Regions from separate parts of the Comamonas sp. FUJ_7 genome, predicted to be linked through region 2. Evidence: predicted binding sites of a transcription regulator. Region 2 holds the regulator's gene; the other holds the start of a gene.
What was found. The regulator NrdR, encoded in region 2, represses ribonucleotide reductase genes. The targets are predictions, from matches to a motif close to CACNANATNTNGTG.
Positions count from the first base shown of each region.

Region 1 (7,776 bases), on a different contig from region 2:
GCATGGACGGCTACGAAGTCCTGGCTCAGTTGCGCAACAACGAAGCCACGGCAGGCATCGCCATCATCTTCATCACCGGGCAAAGCGATGCAGCAGCCGAGGAGTACGGCTTGCGCCTGGGCGCTGCGGACTATGTCTCCAAGCCCATACGTCCCGCCGTAGTAAGTGTGCGCGTGCGCAACCAGATTCAAATGGCCCAACAGCGTCGTGCGCTGGAGAAACTGGCCCATGTCGATGGTCTAACCCGGCTCTCCAACCGGCGCCATTTTGATGACATGCTGCAACGCACCAGCCGCCGCTGCATGCGCACGGGCGAAGCCCTGAGTCTGGCACTGATAGATATCGATCACTTCAAGCAGTACAACGATTACTACGGCCATATTCAAGGGGATGAAGCTCTTAAATCTGTCGCAGCAGCGCTAGCGCTCCATGCGCGGCGTTCGTTTGACATCGCAGCCCGCTTTGGCGGCGAGGAATTTGCCCTCATCCTGCCCGGTCATACTGAGCTGCAGGCGCTGGTGGAGCAGCTTCGCTCCAGCATTGCCGGACTGGGGATAGCCCATGCCTCGTCTGGAACGGCTGCACACCTAACTGTCAGCTGTGGCGTTCTGACCATTACCCAGCCTGCGCCGGACGCCTTTGAAGACTGGCTGCAGAAAGTGGACGAGCTGCTCTACAAAGCCAAGTCTCAAGGACGCAATCAGGTTCAGGCTGCGCTTTATGCGCAAAATTGACGAAGGACAGCACCCCACAGAGGGCGAGTGTCAGCCAGCGGCACTATCATAGAAAGCATGCTTTCCCAACCGCTCACCGCAGCCAGCTCCATAGGCTGGATTCTGGCCATTGCGGCAGCCATTGCCTATGCCCTCCCCGCACTTGCCACGCAGCAGCGCCTGCAAGAGGCGGGGGCACGCCGTTGCCTGCGTCTGGCCTGGGCCTTGCATGCCTTGTTGCTGGCATGGGGCCTGCTGGGTAGTACACCCCACTTCGGTTTTGCACCGGCTCTTTCCATCACTGCCTGGCTGGTCTTGACTGTTTATGCAGTAGAGCAGCAGCTTTATCCACAACTGCGCTCACGCTGGCCGCTGTCCATACTTGGCAGTGTCGCCGTGCTTTTGGCCGTGGTATTTCCCGGTACTCCCTTGCACATCAGTGCCTCACCCTGGCTACCGCTGCATCTGGCCTTGGGAATTGCATCCTACGGCCTGTTTGCCGCAGCCGTAGTTCATGCCGCCCTGATGAGCCATGCCGAGCGACAGATGCGACTGGGATCGGAGCATGAGGGCGGTCTGCCCCTGCTGACCCTAGAGAGGCTGACTTTCCGCTTTGTAGGCGCTGGCTTCGTCCTGCTCACCGCTACCTTGGCCGCCGGCTGGCTATTTGGCGAGCAAATTTATGGTCGCGCCTGGGTATGGAGCCACAAGTCCGTGTTCTCGCTGCTGTCCTGGCTGGCCTTCGCAGTCTTGCTGTTTGGCCGCAAGCGGTTCGGCTGGCGCGGACAAAGCGCTGTGCGCGTGCTCTACATCGGTGCCATCTTTCTGCTGCTGGCCTATGTCGGCTCCCGCTTTGTGATTGAAGTGCTGCTGGAGCGCGTTGCATGAAATACCTGCTCGTCCTGCTGGTTGTAGTCATTGCCTTCGGCATCTGGCGCAGCAAGCGCCGAGCTGTGGCTGCGACAACTGCGCGCACCCGACCTGCGGCTGCTCTCAAAAACCCACAGGCCATGGTCGCCTGCGCTCATTGCGGCCTCCATCTGCCGCTGGCTGACGCCGTCACAAGCACATCTGGCCATGTTTTTTGCTGTGCGCAGCATCAGCGCATGGGCCCGCAAAGCAGCGCCTCTCACTGAGCACGTATGGAAAACTCCGCCTCCCCCTGGCAGCACACAGCCATACCGCTGGATACCGCCATCAGCAAACGCGCGGATGCCAGTCTCAACGCCCCCTTCGTGCGCCTGTGGCAGGCCTTTCTCAGCGGCAGGGTGCTGCTGGCACTGGCACTGATTCTTCTGCAGGCCATGAACCTGCAGCTGCAAAACCTCAGCTCCCCCATCATCTGGCTGATTTGCTGCACCTATCTGGCCTTGACAATCGTTTTGCGCCTGACAGCCAACCGGAACCTGCCGGCACCCAAAGATGCCCTGCAGTGGTTCCCCGTCATAGGCGTAGATATTGCAGTCATCTTCTTGCTGCAGATTTTTCAAGTCGGCGCACTGAATTACACCGCTTTACTGGCCCTTCCAATTCTGATTTCAGCCGCTCTCGGGGGCCTAATGCTGGCCTTGGGCACCACCGCCAGCATCACGCTTTTGACACTGGCTTATACGTTCTGGAAATACCAGGAAGGCTTCAACGACGCCGCTCAGTCTTTCTATCAGGTCGCTTTTTCCTGCGCTGGGTACTTCTGCATTGCCTATCTGACCCATGAGCTGGCCAAGCGCGTGCGCAGGGAGCGCTCTCAGTCCCTTTTCAACCAGCTGCGTACCCGGACGCAGGAGCAGGTCAACGGCCTGGTGATCAACCATTTCTCGGATGGCGTGCTGGTGGTGGACTCCAGTTTGCAGGTACTACAGGCCAACCCCGCAGCCCTGCAATTGCTCGGGTTGCCTGAAAACGCCCCTCAACCCTTCTCGCTGCAAGCCCAGGGCTGGTGGGAGCCGTTGACCAAATCTGCACAAGCCAGCTTCGCTCACTCTCGCCCACTGTCTGCCACCATTTATCTGCAGCCGCATGAGCAACGCGGCTCAACCGGCATCCATGTACGCACCCGCATCACGGAAGTCGGTGCGCCTTACCTCGACGTCGATCCACAACCCGAGACAGGTCACGCCCTGTGCGTCATGTTCTTGCACGACCTGCGTGAGATGGAAGCGCAATTGCGCACCGAAAAGCTCGCCTCCATGGGCCGCATGTCAGCCGCCGTGGCGCATGAAATCCGCAACCCGCTGGCAGCCATTACACAGGCCAATGCCTTGCTGGCCGAAGACCTCGCAAGCCAGCCCGGCCCCCAGCAGCTTTGCCGCATCGTGGGACAGAATGCAGACCGACTGGCACGCATTGCTGAAGAAATTCTCAACCTTGCTCGCGTTCAGCAAAGCTCAGGGGCTCCCCAGGGGCAGTCGCTTCCCCTGGATACCTTGATTTCACAGATCAGCCGCGAATGGCGCACTCAATCCTCGCCGCCGCGCCAGCTCTTGCTGCAGCTCAATGCCACGGCTCGTCACATCCTGTTCGACGAAGAGCATTTGCGCCGCGTGCTCATCAACCTGCTGGACAATGCCCAGCGCCACCGCCGCAATCCAGCAGACGCCGACGGCCTGCAGCTGATCACCGGTCACGGTCCCCTGGATCCTCTGAGACACGACGCGGACATGCACAAGGACTCCTGCTGGTTCATGGTCTGGAGCGACGGTGCCCCCCTGGATTCCAGTGTGGAGCGCCACTTGTTTGAGCCTTTCTTTTCCTCACAAAGCCGCTCCAGCGGCCTGGGGCTCTACATCTGCCGTGAACTGTGCCAGCGCTACGATGCCGCCATCAGCTACCAGCGCATGTCCCGCAGCACGCCCCAGGGAAACGTCGATGGCAATGCCTTCATCGTGATTTTGCGCAGCGGCCCTTCCTCTCTCGCCAACCATTCCCTGTTTGACTCGATCATGGTGTAAGCCCAGTGACTTTCTTGCCCTCTTCACCTTCGTCAGCTCATATTCTTGTGGTCGATGACGAACCCGATCTGCGAACACTCTATGAGCTGACCCTGCTCAGGGAAGGCTATCGCGTCGAAACCGCTGGTTCGGTCCAGGAAGGCAGTGAGCAGCTGCAACAACATGTCTTTGATGTAGTGATCACCGACATGCGTCTGCCCGACGGCGTCGGCATGGAATTGCTGCTGCAATTGCGTGATACCGCACGCAGCGAGCGCTGCATTGTCATGACGGCCTATGGCTCTGCCGAAAATGCCGTGGAAGCGCTGCGCGCCGGAGCCTTTGACTATCTGACAAAGCCTGTGGATCTGCGCCAGTTTCGCCAGGTCGTCGCCTCCGCCGTGCAAGGCATTGGAGCGGTTCCTACCCCAGGAAAGTCTTCTCCCAGCAGCGGCTCTGCCAGTACCACGGACACACCGGATACCGAAAACCATGCTCTGCAGGCCCTGGTGGGTAATTCCAAGCCCATGCAGCAAGTCAAGCAGCGCATTGCCAAGGTTGCCAAGGGCATGGCGCCGGTGCTGATCCACGGCGAATCAGGTACCGGCAAAGAGCTTGTCGCTCGCGCCCTGCATGCCTGCAGTCAGCGCGCCGACGGCCCCATGGTCGCCGTCAACTGCGGCGCCATTCCTGAAAACCTGCTCGAAGCCGAGTTCTTCGGCGCCCGCAAGGGCTCCTACACCGGTGCCACACAAGACCGGCCCGGCTACTTTCAGGCGGCCCAGGGCGGCACCCTGTTTCTGGACGAAATCGGTGACCTGCCTCTGGCCATGCAGGCCAAGCTGCTGCGCGCCATCCAGGAGCGCAAGATCCGCCCTCTGGGCAGCACTCAGGAAGAAGCCGTCGATGTACGCATCGTCAGTGCCACCCATCGAGACTTGGGTGCGGAAGTCCAGAGCGGCAACTTCCGTCAGGACCTGTTCTACCGTCTCAACGTCATTGAAATTGAGCTGCCCGCGCTGCGCGAGCGTCGCGAAGATCTGGGCTTGCTGTGCCGGGCGCTGCTGCAAAAGCTCGCCCATGAATCGGGCCTGGACACCCCCGAGCTGGACGAAATCAGCCTCTCTCAGATCGCCCAGCTCCCTCTGCCCGGCAATGTGCGTGAGCTTGAGAACGTATTGCACCGCGCTATTGCCCTGGGCGATGCGGGCCCGCTTCGGCTGCCAGACTTCAGCGCTGAGCCCGAGGTTGATAGTTCACAGTCTTTGGCTGGCCCGTCCACCTTATCCACAGCTGCGCCAACCTCGACACAGGCTGCAGCCAGCGCCTGCCCTGCAACACTGCCCGAGGATCTTCAAGGCTGGCTGGACGAGCAAGAGCGAGAGATTTTGGTCCGTGCGCTGCAGGACAATGGCTTCAACCGCACAGCCACGGCGGCCAGACTGGGCATCAGCCTGCGCCAGATTCGCTACCGCATCGAGCGACTGGGCATCGATCTTCCTGCCGATGGCGCAAAGCACCACAGTGACCTTGCCTGATTCCATGCCCTCACAACAGCACCAAGCGCAGTGGCAGGCAGGCTGGTACCCAGCAGCGCAGCGCCTGCCCTCACCCAACTTCGGTCCACGCCCTGAAGCGGCGCAGATAGACCTGGTCGTCATTCACTCCATCAGCCTGCCTCCGGGCCAGTTCGGCACAGGCGCAGTCCAGCAGCTGTTCACCAATCAGCTGGACTGGGACGCCCATCCTTACTACCAGAGCATTCGTGGCCTGGAGGTTTCGTCCCACTTCTTCATCACGCGCCAGGGAGAGGTCTGGCAGTTCGTCAGCTGCGACGACCGGGCCTGGCATGCCGGCGTCAGCCAGTGGCGAGGGCGCGAGCGCTGCAATGATGACTCCATTGGCATCGAGCTCGAAGGCTTGGAAGGCCTGAGTTTTGAGGCGCCGCAATACCAGGCGCTTGAGCAACTGTGCGCCGCCATTGCCGAGCAATACCCGGTGCGCTATATCGCCGGACATGAGCACATCGCGCCAGGGCGCAAGCAAGACCCCGGCCCCGGCTTTGACTGGCCACGACTGCGACAGCAGCTGAGCAGCGCAGGCAAAACGCAGGATTGGAAATTTCCGCCCGGTCTGCCAAACAGCGTATGAATTTTCATAGCGCCTTGCGCTTGATAAGCAATGATTTCATAGCTTAACCAAGCCAGATTCATTGACTGACTAGCGCTATGCGCTCTCCTTTTTGATGCCCATTCACTGGCACCGCGTTTTCGCGCTTCATCAAGTGCTGTCAATGGCGTGCGCGCAACAACTGTCGCCTGCATCAAACACGCAAATTTTTTACATATTTCCAGCGCTAAAACTGCCGCCGCAAGACTCACCCCAAAGCCTTTATTCATGCGGGATGAAGTCATTTTCAAAGCTGTCAAGCGGCTGTTGAAATGTCCTCTTCAGTAGTTTCATCAGGCCCATCCAGCTCCAGCGAGATACACTACCCCTAGTGTTTGAGAGCGCCTCAGACCCCACATCTAGTGTTTACAAGTTGTGCACACCCTGTGCAAACCATGTGTAGACCAAGGCGCCGAATCGTGTTTTTGATGGCCTGCCCAGAGTGCAGGCCTTTGTCTGCCTATCCACATATTGATTCAGAGGAACTTATGCAAGAAGCGTTGAACTCACTGCCTTCTGCCGCGCCCGACAGCGCAGCCAATTCTTCCTCCCCCAACGACAGCTACCAGATCATCCGCCGCAGCGGCGATGTGGTGGCCTTTGCCCCCCAGAAGATTGCCGTGGCGCTGACCAAGGCATTTCTGGCCGTGCGCGGCGCTCAGGGCGCAGCTTCTGCCAGCGTGCGCGACACCGTCAACGAATTGACCGAGGGCGTGGTGCGCGCTCTGCTGCGCTCTCGCCCCGAAGGCGGCACTTTCCACATCGAAGATGTGCAGGACCAGGTCGAGCTGGGCCTGATGCGCGGCGGTCACCAGGACGTGGCCCGTGCTTACGTGCTGTACCGCGAAGCCCGCAACCAGGAGCGTGCCGAGCAAAAGAAAGCCGCCGAAGCTGCGGCCAGCGCCGCCAAGGCCAGCAAGCCCACCCTGCACGTGACCGACAACGGCCAGCGCGTGCCGCTAAACCAGGAGCGCCTGGAAGCCCTGATTGCCGCCTCCTGCCGCAATCTGAATGCCGACATTCAGGCTGCCCCCATCGTGGCCGAAACACTGCGCAACCTGTACGACGGCGTGCCTCTGAGCGAAGTGTTCAAGGCCTCCATCCTGGCCGCCCGCACGCTGATCGAAAAAGATCCCGACTACACCTACGTCACCGCCCGCCTGCTGCTGCACACCATCGTGCGCGAAGTCATGGGCCGCGATGTGCAGCCCGCTGAAATGCAAGCGGCTTACGCCGACTACTTCCCCGGCTTCATCCAGAAGGGCGTGGACAACGAACTGCTCAACCCCGAGCTGCTGAAATACGACCTGCCCCGTCTGGCCAAGGCCCTGAAGGCCGAGCGCGACGAACAGTTCGACTACCTGGGTCTGCAGACGCTGTACGACCGCTACTTCCTGCACGTCAAGAAGACCCGCATCGAGCTGCCCCAGTCCTTCTTCATGCGCGTGGCCATGGGCTTGGCGCTGCAGGAAGATGACCGCAATGCACGCGCCATCGAGTTCTACGAACTGCTGTCCTCGTTTGACTTCATGTCGTCCACCCCCACGCTGTTCAACAGCGGCACATTGCGCTCGCAACTGTCGTCCTGCTACCTGACCACCGTGCCCGATGACCTGGACGGCATTTACGAGTCCATCAAGGAAAACGCTCTGCTGTCCAAGTTTGCGGGCGGTCTGGGCAACGACTGGACCCGCGTGCGTGCCCTGGGCTCGCGCATCAAGGGCACCAATGGTGAATCGCAAGGCGTGGTTCCGTTCCTGAAGGTGGTCAACGACACGGCCGTGGCCGTGAACCAGGGCGGCAAGCGCAAGGGCGCAGTCTGCACGTATCTGGAATCGTGGCACCTGGACATCGAAGAGTTCCTGGAGCTGCGCAAGAACACCGGCGACGACCGCCGCCGCACCCACGACATGAACACGGCGAACTGGATTCCCGACCTGTTCATGAAACGCGTGATGGAAAAGGGC
Region 1 covers NZ_JBXXZI010000003.1:219,570-227,345, forward strand. Annotated here, with positions in the region: gene AC2I9W_RS06495 (diguanylate cyclase) at 1-734, shown strand, start outside; gene AC2I9W_RS06500 (cytochrome c biogenesis protein CcsA) at 792-1,601, shown strand; gene AC2I9W_RS06505 (PP0621 family protein) at 1,598-1,849, shown strand; gene AC2I9W_RS06510 (sensor histidine kinase) at 1,856-3,661, shown strand; gene AC2I9W_RS06515 (sigma-54-dependent transcriptional regulator) at 3,709-5,178, shown strand; gene ampD (1,6-anhydro-N-acetylmuramyl-L-alanine amidase AmpD) at 5,183-5,791, shown strand; gene AC2I9W_RS06525 (ribonucleoside-diphosphate reductase subunit alpha) at 6,298-7,776, shown strand, end outside.
Region 1: AC2I9W_RS06525 (ribonucleoside-diphosphate reductase subunit alpha) is a predicted target of NrdR. The motif match lies at 6,161-6,174, and genes of this name have one in related genera.

Region 2 (7,776 bases):
CGATGGCCGTTCGTATTTGTGAATGACGAAAAGACGATTGTTTGTGTAAAAAATCATCTGATTCGTCATTGCTTTCGTTCTTCTGGGTGCAGTCCATTGTGGGCTATATTTGTGCACGCACTCGCATTCTGCGCACCGCGATAGCGCACGTGCTGACACGTGCAGGACAAAAGCGGCCAGAGTGCAAAACAGACCTCGGAGAACAGCAATGAAAGTAAGTGACATCCTGCGCGTCAAAGGCAATACCCTCTATACGGTGTCGCCCGACGAAAGCCTGGCCGCGGCGGTGCAGGTGATGTCGGACAAAGACATCGGCTCTTTGGTCGTCATGGAGCACGGCGATGTGGTGGGTATGCTCACCTTCCGTGAAGTGATTCAGGGCTTTGTCAAGAGCGGCGGAGTGGAAGCCATCTCCGTGCGCGGCGCCATGGACGATGCGCCCATGACCTGCACCATGGAAACCGATATGGACGAAGTGCGCCGCATGATGCTGGACCGCCACGCCCGCTATATGCCGGTGATGGACAAGCGCATGCTGATGGGCGTGATCTCGCTGTACGACGTGGCCAAGGCCGTGGTGGACAGCCAAAATTTCGAGAACCGCATGCTCAAGGCCTATATCCGCGACTGGCCCGAAGGTGAACGTCAGGGCGCTGAATAAGTCTGCGACCCTTCTCGACACCAGCCCCGCATGATGCGGGGTTTGTTTTTTGGAGTTTGGGGTGCATGGGCGTCTGGAGGGCGTTGCGATGGCAGCAGTGCTCTTGAAGCAGTACTGAGCAGCAGTCGTCACAGGCATAATCGACAGCCTATGAGCGGCAATACCTTCGGCACAATTTTCACGGTTACCAATTTTGGTGAATCCCACGGTCCGGCCATTGGCTGTGTGATTGACGGCTGCCCTCCGGGCATGGAGCTGAGCGAGGCTGATATCCAGTTCGACCTGGACCGCCGCCGCCCTGGCACCAGCAAGTTTGTGACCCAGCGCAACGAGCCTGATCAGGTCGAAATCCTGTCTGGCGTGTACGAAGGCAAGACCACGGGCACGCCGATTGCATTGTTGATTCGCAATACCGACCAGCGCAGCAAGGACTACTCCAACATCGCGCAGAGCTTCCGTCCCGGCCATGCTGACTATGCCTACTTCCAGAAATACGGCATTCGCGATCCGCGCGGCGGTGGGCGTTCCTCGGCCCGTTTGACAGCGCCCACGGTGGCCGCGGGTGCTGTGGCCAAGAAGTGGCTCAAGGAAAAGTTTGGCACCGAGTTCCACGCCTGCATGACGCAAGTGGGCGAGCTGTCCCTGCCTTTTGAGAGCTGGGAGCATGTGCCCAACAACCCGTTTTTCGCGCCTGTGGCCGATGTGAGCCGCTATGAGGAATACATGGAGCAGCTGCGCAAGAGTGGCGACTCCTGCGGCGCAGCGCTGCGTGTGAGTGCCTCGAACATGCCCGTCGGCTTGGGTCAGCCTCTGTACGACCGCCTGGACGCCGATATTGCCTACGCCATGATGGGTCTGAACGCCGTCAAGGCCGTAGAAATTGGCGCGGGCTTTGACAGCGTGGCCCAGCGCGGCACTACGCATGGTGATTCGCTCAGCCCCGAAGGTTTTCGCAGCAATAACGCGGGCGGCATTGTGGGCGGCATCAGCACCGGCCAGGATCTGGAAGTGCGCATCGGTATCAAGCCCACAAGCTCCATCATCACGCCGCGCGAGTCGATTGATGTGCATGGCAACAGCACCGAAGTCATCACCAAGGGCCGTCACGACCCCTGCGTGGGCATTCGCGCGGCACCCATTGCCGAGGCGCTGCTGGCGCTGGTGGTGATGGACCACGCGCTGCGCCACCGCGCCCAGTGTGGCGATGTGGATTCGGGGCTCAAGCCCATTGCTGCATCGGCGGCCTGACCAGCAATCTGACATCATGCTGCCCGCGTTCTGCGGTACAACCACGGCTCAGGAGAGTTCCGATGGTTGCAGCAATTTCTCAAAAACCTCAACGCCAGCCCCGCGCCATGTCGCCGGGCTGGCGCTGTGCTTTGCAGGGCGCGGCGGCTGCGGTGATGGCGCTGGGCTTGGCGGGCTGTGGCGGGGGCAGCGCCGTGCGCCCGACCAGCATGGATATCACTCTGCTGGGCTTTAATGACTTTCACGGCAATCTGGAGCCGCCCAAACAGGCGGTGATCGCGCAAGACGAGCGAGGCGGCAATGTGGCGGTGCCCGCCGGCGGAGCCGCCTATATGGCTCAGGCCATTGCCGAGCGCCGCGCGGCCAACCGCCATGTGGCTGTGGTCACTGCGGGAGACATGATCGGGGCATCGCCCATTGTCTCTTCGCTGTTTCTGGATGAGCCCACGATTGAGGCGCTGAACCTCATGCAGGTGGACTTTGCGGCCACCGGCAATCACGAATATGACCAAGGCGCAGACGAGTTGCTGCGCATGCAGGGCGGTGGCTGCGAGAAGTTCACAGTCAAGGAGCCTTGCCAGATCAGCAAGCCCTTCAAGGGGGCGGATTTTCAATATCTGGCGGCCAATACGATTCGTGATGACGGCAAGCCCCTGTTCCCCGCCACGGGCGTGAAGTTCTTTGAGCAGGACGGTCTGCGCATCGGTGTAGGCTTTATCGGGATGACGCTCAAGAATACGCCGCACATGGTGCGGCCCAGCGGGGTCAAGGGCCTGACGTTTACCAGCGAGGCGCTGACGGCCAACGCGCTGATTCCGCAATTGCGCGCCCAGGGCGCTGACGTGATTGTGGTGCTGGTACACGAGGGCGGGGCTGCCACTTCGGGCCTGCAGGAAGACAGCTGCCAGGGCTTGTCGGGCGATATCGTGCCTATTCTGGAGCAGCTATCGAGCGAGGTGGATGTGGTGGTCTCTGGCCACACCCACCGCTCCTATATTTGCGACTACGCCAAGGTCAATGCGAAAAAGCCGTTCCTGCTGACCAGCGCAGGCCTGTATGGCACCTTGCTGACGGAAATCAAGCTTACTGTGGATGCGAAAACGCGCCACGTGTCCAGCAAGTCGGCGCGACAGCACATTGTGCAGGGCGAGGCCTTTACCAGTGGCATGACCACCGTGGCGCTGCAGCCCAGCTTTCCCGTTTATCAACCCGATGCGGCCGTTGCTCAATTGGTCGAGCGCTATAAGGCCGCTGCACAGCCGCTTTCTGCCGCAACGATAGGGCGCCTGGCTGGCGTGGCCAGCCGCGCTCCGCTGGCCAATGGCGAAAGCGTGATGGGCCGCATCATTGCCGATGCGCTGCTGGCGGCCACGCAAGACGCGGCGGCAGGTGGTGCCGAGCTGGCCTTTATGAACTCAGGCGGCGTGCGTGCCGATCTGGCGCCTGCAGCCGATGGCAGTGTGACCTACGGGCAGCTGTTCAGCGTGCAGCCCTTTGGCAATACGCTCATGGTGATGAGCCTGACGGGCGAGCAGATTCGCCAGGTGCTGGAGCAGCAGTTCAACAGCGGCACCAACACGGTCGATGCGCCGCGCATTCTGCAGGTCTCGCAGGGCTTCACTTACCGCTTTGATCGCAGCCAGCCTGCGGGCCAGCGGGTGAGCGAGATGCGTTTGAACGGCCAGTTGCTCGATACTGCGCGCAGCTATCGCGTGGGACTGCAAAGCTATCTGGGCACGGGCGGCGACAACTTTAGTGTCTTTACGCAAGGAACAGATTTGGTGGGCGGTTCGCTGGACCTGGATGCGCTGGTGGACTATGTGCGTGCGCAAAGCCAGCAGCAGCCCATGCTGCTCCCACTACAGGAGCGTATTGCGCGCGTTTACTAAGGGTTTCAGATATAAATTGATCTGAAATAGATAAGTGGCAAGCGGTGCATGCTCATTATTCATGAGCGTGTCATCAACTTGTATGGCAGAGAACAGAGCAAAAAACAAAGCCACCCGAGGGTGGCTTTGTGCTGTCATGAGGCTCAATTTCAATGAGGTTCCGTTTTGGGCTTGGCCCGGGACTTGGGGCTGCGCACCTCATCCATGATGCTTTTGAAGTCGTCTACATCCTCGAAGCTGCGGTACACGCTGGCAAAGCGGATATAGCCCACCTTGTCCAGGCCTTTGAGCTCATCCATCACCAGCTCACCAAGGCGGCTGGAATCGATTTCGCGCTGGCCTGAGTTGAGCAAACGGTCTTCGATGCGGTCAATGGCCTCGTCGATCAGCGCCGTGCTCACAGGGCGCTTGCGCAGCGCGATCTGGAAAGAGCCTTGCAGCTTGGCGCGCTCGTACTCGATGCGCCTGCCGTCCTTTTTGACAATGGTCGGCAGGCTGACTTCGGGGCGCTCATAGGTGGTGAAGCGCTTGTCGCAACCGCCGCAGCGGCGGCGGCGACGGATGAAGCCCCCATCTTCGGACTCGCGGGTTTCGACCACTTGCGTATCCGGGTTGCTGCAAAAAGGGCACTTCATGGTCGATCCGCGTAGCCGTCTAACCTGCCTGCTTACTTGCTGTAAACGGGGAACTTGGCCGTCAGAGCCTGCACCTTGGCGCGCACGGCGGCCAGGTTGGCTTCGTCTTCAGGCTTGTCCAGCACGTCAGCCACCAGGTTGGCAGTGATGCGGGCTTCTTCTTCGCCGAAACCACGGGTGGTCATGGCAGGAGTGCCGATGCGGATACCGCTGGTCACGAAAGGCTTTTCGGGGTCGTTGGGGATGGCGTTCTTGTTCACAGTGATGTGAGCCAGACCCAGAGCGGCTTCAGCAGCCTTGCCCGTGATGCCCTTGGCGCGCAGGTCCACCAGCATGACGTGGCTTTCAGTGCGGCCGGAGACGATGCGCAGACCGCGCTCGGTCAGGGTTTCGGCGAACACCTTGGCGTTCTTCACGACTTGCTCTTGGTAAGCCTTGAACTCGGGAGTCAGGGCTTCCTTGAACGCGACAGCCTTACCAGCGATCACGTGCATCAGAGGGCCGCCTTGCAGGCCGGGGAAGATGGCGCTGTTGATGGCCTTCTCGTGCTCAGCCTTCATCAGGATCACGCCGCCACGGGGGCCGCGCAGGCTCTTGTGGGTGGTGGTGGTGACCACGTCAGCGTGGGGCACGGGGTTGGGGTACACGCCAGCAGCGATCAGACCGGCGTAGTGAGCCATGTCCACCCAGAAGATGGCGCCGACTTCCTTGGCGATCTTGGCAAAGCGCTCGAAATCGATGCGCAGAGCGTAGGCAGAAGCGCCAGCCACGATGATGCGGGGCTTGTGCTCGCGAGCCAGCTCTTCCAGCTTGTCGTAGTCGATGGCTTCGTCAGCGTTCAGGCCGTAGGAAACAGCCTTGAACCACTTGCCGGACATGTTCAGTGCCATGCCGTGGGTCAGGTGACCCCCTTCGGCCAGGCTCATGCCCAGAATGGTGTCGCCGGGCTTGGCAAAAGCCATCAGCACAGCCTGGTTGGCTTGGGAGCCGGAATTGGGTTGCACGTTGGCGGCTTCAGCGCCAAAGATTTGTTTGATGCGGTCGATGGCCAGCTGCTCGACCACGTCCACGTGCTCGCAGCCACCGTAGTAGCGCTTGCCTGGGTAGCCTTCGGCGTACTTGTTGGTCAGCTGGGAGCCCTGGGCTTCCATCACGGCGGGCGAGCAGTAGTTCTCGCTGGCGATCAGCTCGATGTGCTCTTGCTGACGATGGTTTTCAGCCTCAATGGCAGCAAACAGTTCGGGGTCGACTTTAGCGACGGTATCGGTGCGTTGAAACATGGCAGTCCTGTGAACTAGAAATTCCCTTGAAGCAAGGGCTGCCCAGGCGAACGGCTGAAACGCTTGCAGGTCTCAAACGTCGACCTTGGGCGGTACGCTCCCCGGTGGTTCACAGACCTTGCAGTCTGCCGGATTCCACGTCAGCGGCAGAGGTTTCTGCGCCTATCGCCAGTTGCGTACACCCGTTAGTGTAGCTGAGCTGACCTAGGTCAGATGCCTGGGTCGACTTTTCCTGCAAAGTGGCATCAGGAATAAAAAAGCTGGCCAAAGCCAGCTTGAAAAATGGCAAATGTGGAACTTACAGGCGGGAGTCTGCTACCACCACCTGATCTGCATGAGAGACCTTGGTGGACTCGGTGCTGATAGCGGACTTGCTGTCGGCTGTGACGGTGTTGGTGGTTACCACGGGGGTGGCGCGCAGGCCGGCTCCTTGGCGCAAGCGCTGGTGCTCTGCCAGGACCTTGGCTGCATAGCCGCCGTCGCTGGGCAGGTTGGCTGCCCCGACGTAGTAACGCAGACCGCCTTCAATGGAGCCAGCGCGTGCAATGCATTCCTTGAGCACCTTGACACCGACCTTGAGGTTGGTGACAGGATCAAAGGCAGCATGCTGACCACCGAAGCTTTCGTACTTGTCGGTATGGACCTTGGTCATGACCTGCATCAGGCCTTGTGCGCCGACCGGGCTTTGTGCAAAGGGGTTGAAGCTGGATTCAATGGCCATGATGGCCAGAATCAGTGTGGGGTCCAGCTTGTTGGCTTTGCCCTGTGCATAGGCCTCGCTGACCAGAGCGGCAATGGGCTCGGGTGCAACGCGGTATTTTTTGCTGAGCCAATAGGCCACAGCCGCCTGCTCCTTGGGCAGGTTCTGCGGGTTGACTGCAGTTGCCCGATCGCTGGCAGCAATGAGGTGAGAGGAAACAGCGGATATCTCTGTCTCTTCGTCAGCCACGGCAATGGCGGTCGCAGGCAGTCGGTTGTCAAGCCACTCGCGCAGCTCGGTCGCACCGGCCAGACGCAGGTCCGGACGGGAGATCAAAATCAAGGCCGAAATGGCCACGGCCAAGCCCAGGAGGGCGAAACCGTTGTGGGTAAGAGCAAGAAAACCGTGAGCCGTTTGATGGCCCAACGTTCGCGCAGAGGCGATTAATTTTCCTGACGCTGGCATAGCTTGTCCTTTCTTGGCTATCGCCCGAGGTGGTACCGGTTCAATCACACGGTGCAACCAGGGCAACACGCCGATGAGGTTTGCTGCGGGCCGATTAAAAAGCGCCAGGGAGGCGCTTGTCGGTCTGCTCAGTCGTGAGGCAGCGAAAACGAAAAACGCTCATTTCGAGCGCTGGCGGATTCTAGAAGCCCCCTAAATACAGAGTCAATACTATAGAAATATATTTTTAGAATTTTAAATAATATAAAAACTGTATGTATATACAGCTTGCTTGCAAAATAGCAGCAAAAGATCACGCTTTCAATAGGTGTACACGCTCACATCGTTTTATTTGTCATGAAGATGAAATAAAGCGCAAAAAAGCTGGAAACCCTACAAAAGCAAAGATATAGTGAATCTGCCTGCACGTTGCAGGTGCTTGCCAAAGGAAAGGAAAAGCAAACTCCGCCATGGCCTTTGATTTCACTGGCTGTTGGCACTTGCTCTTTATCTTCGCTTGAGGCCAAAAAAGGAAGCAATCATTGCTTCCCGCGGAAAGGACCATACCCTCCTTGATCCGCGAAGACGGCCCGGTCTGGTACCGGCCGTAAAGCCCGGAAGCTGGTTTTGCCACTTCCGGGCTTTGTCGTTCATGGGACATGCATGGGCATGAGGTAGTAGTGGATTGTTTGCATTTTTTCTGGCATCGCCCTCGAATTCATGTCTGTCATGGCGCAAACTTCCCAAGAAGATTCCTGGGTGCTCTATCTATATACAGAGCACTGGCCAGATGCTCCCAAGAGGACTCTTGCTACAGTTGCCTTCTGGTGCCCTGTGAACTCAGGTTTTGAAAGCCGAGGGAGGCTTTCAGCTTTCGCCCCCAATAAGAATTGCTCATGTCTTTGCTCACATCGAATCG
Region 2 covers NZ_JBXXZI010000007.1:172,357-180,132, forward strand. Annotated here, with positions in the region: gene AC2I9W_RS12450 (CBS domain-containing protein) at 209-661, shown strand; gene aroC (chorismate synthase) at 812-1,909, shown strand; gene AC2I9W_RS12460 (bifunctional metallophosphatase/5'-nucleotidase) at 2,017-3,798, shown strand; gene nrdR (transcriptional regulator NrdR) at 3,948-4,433, opposite strand; gene glyA (serine hydroxymethyltransferase) at 4,466-5,713, opposite strand; ZMP/ZTP riboswitch at 5,747-5,899, opposite strand; gene AC2I9W_RS12475 (lytic transglycosylase domain-containing protein) at 6,012-6,878, opposite strand; gene AC2I9W_RS12480 (DUF748 domain-containing protein) at 7,754-7,776, shown strand, end outside.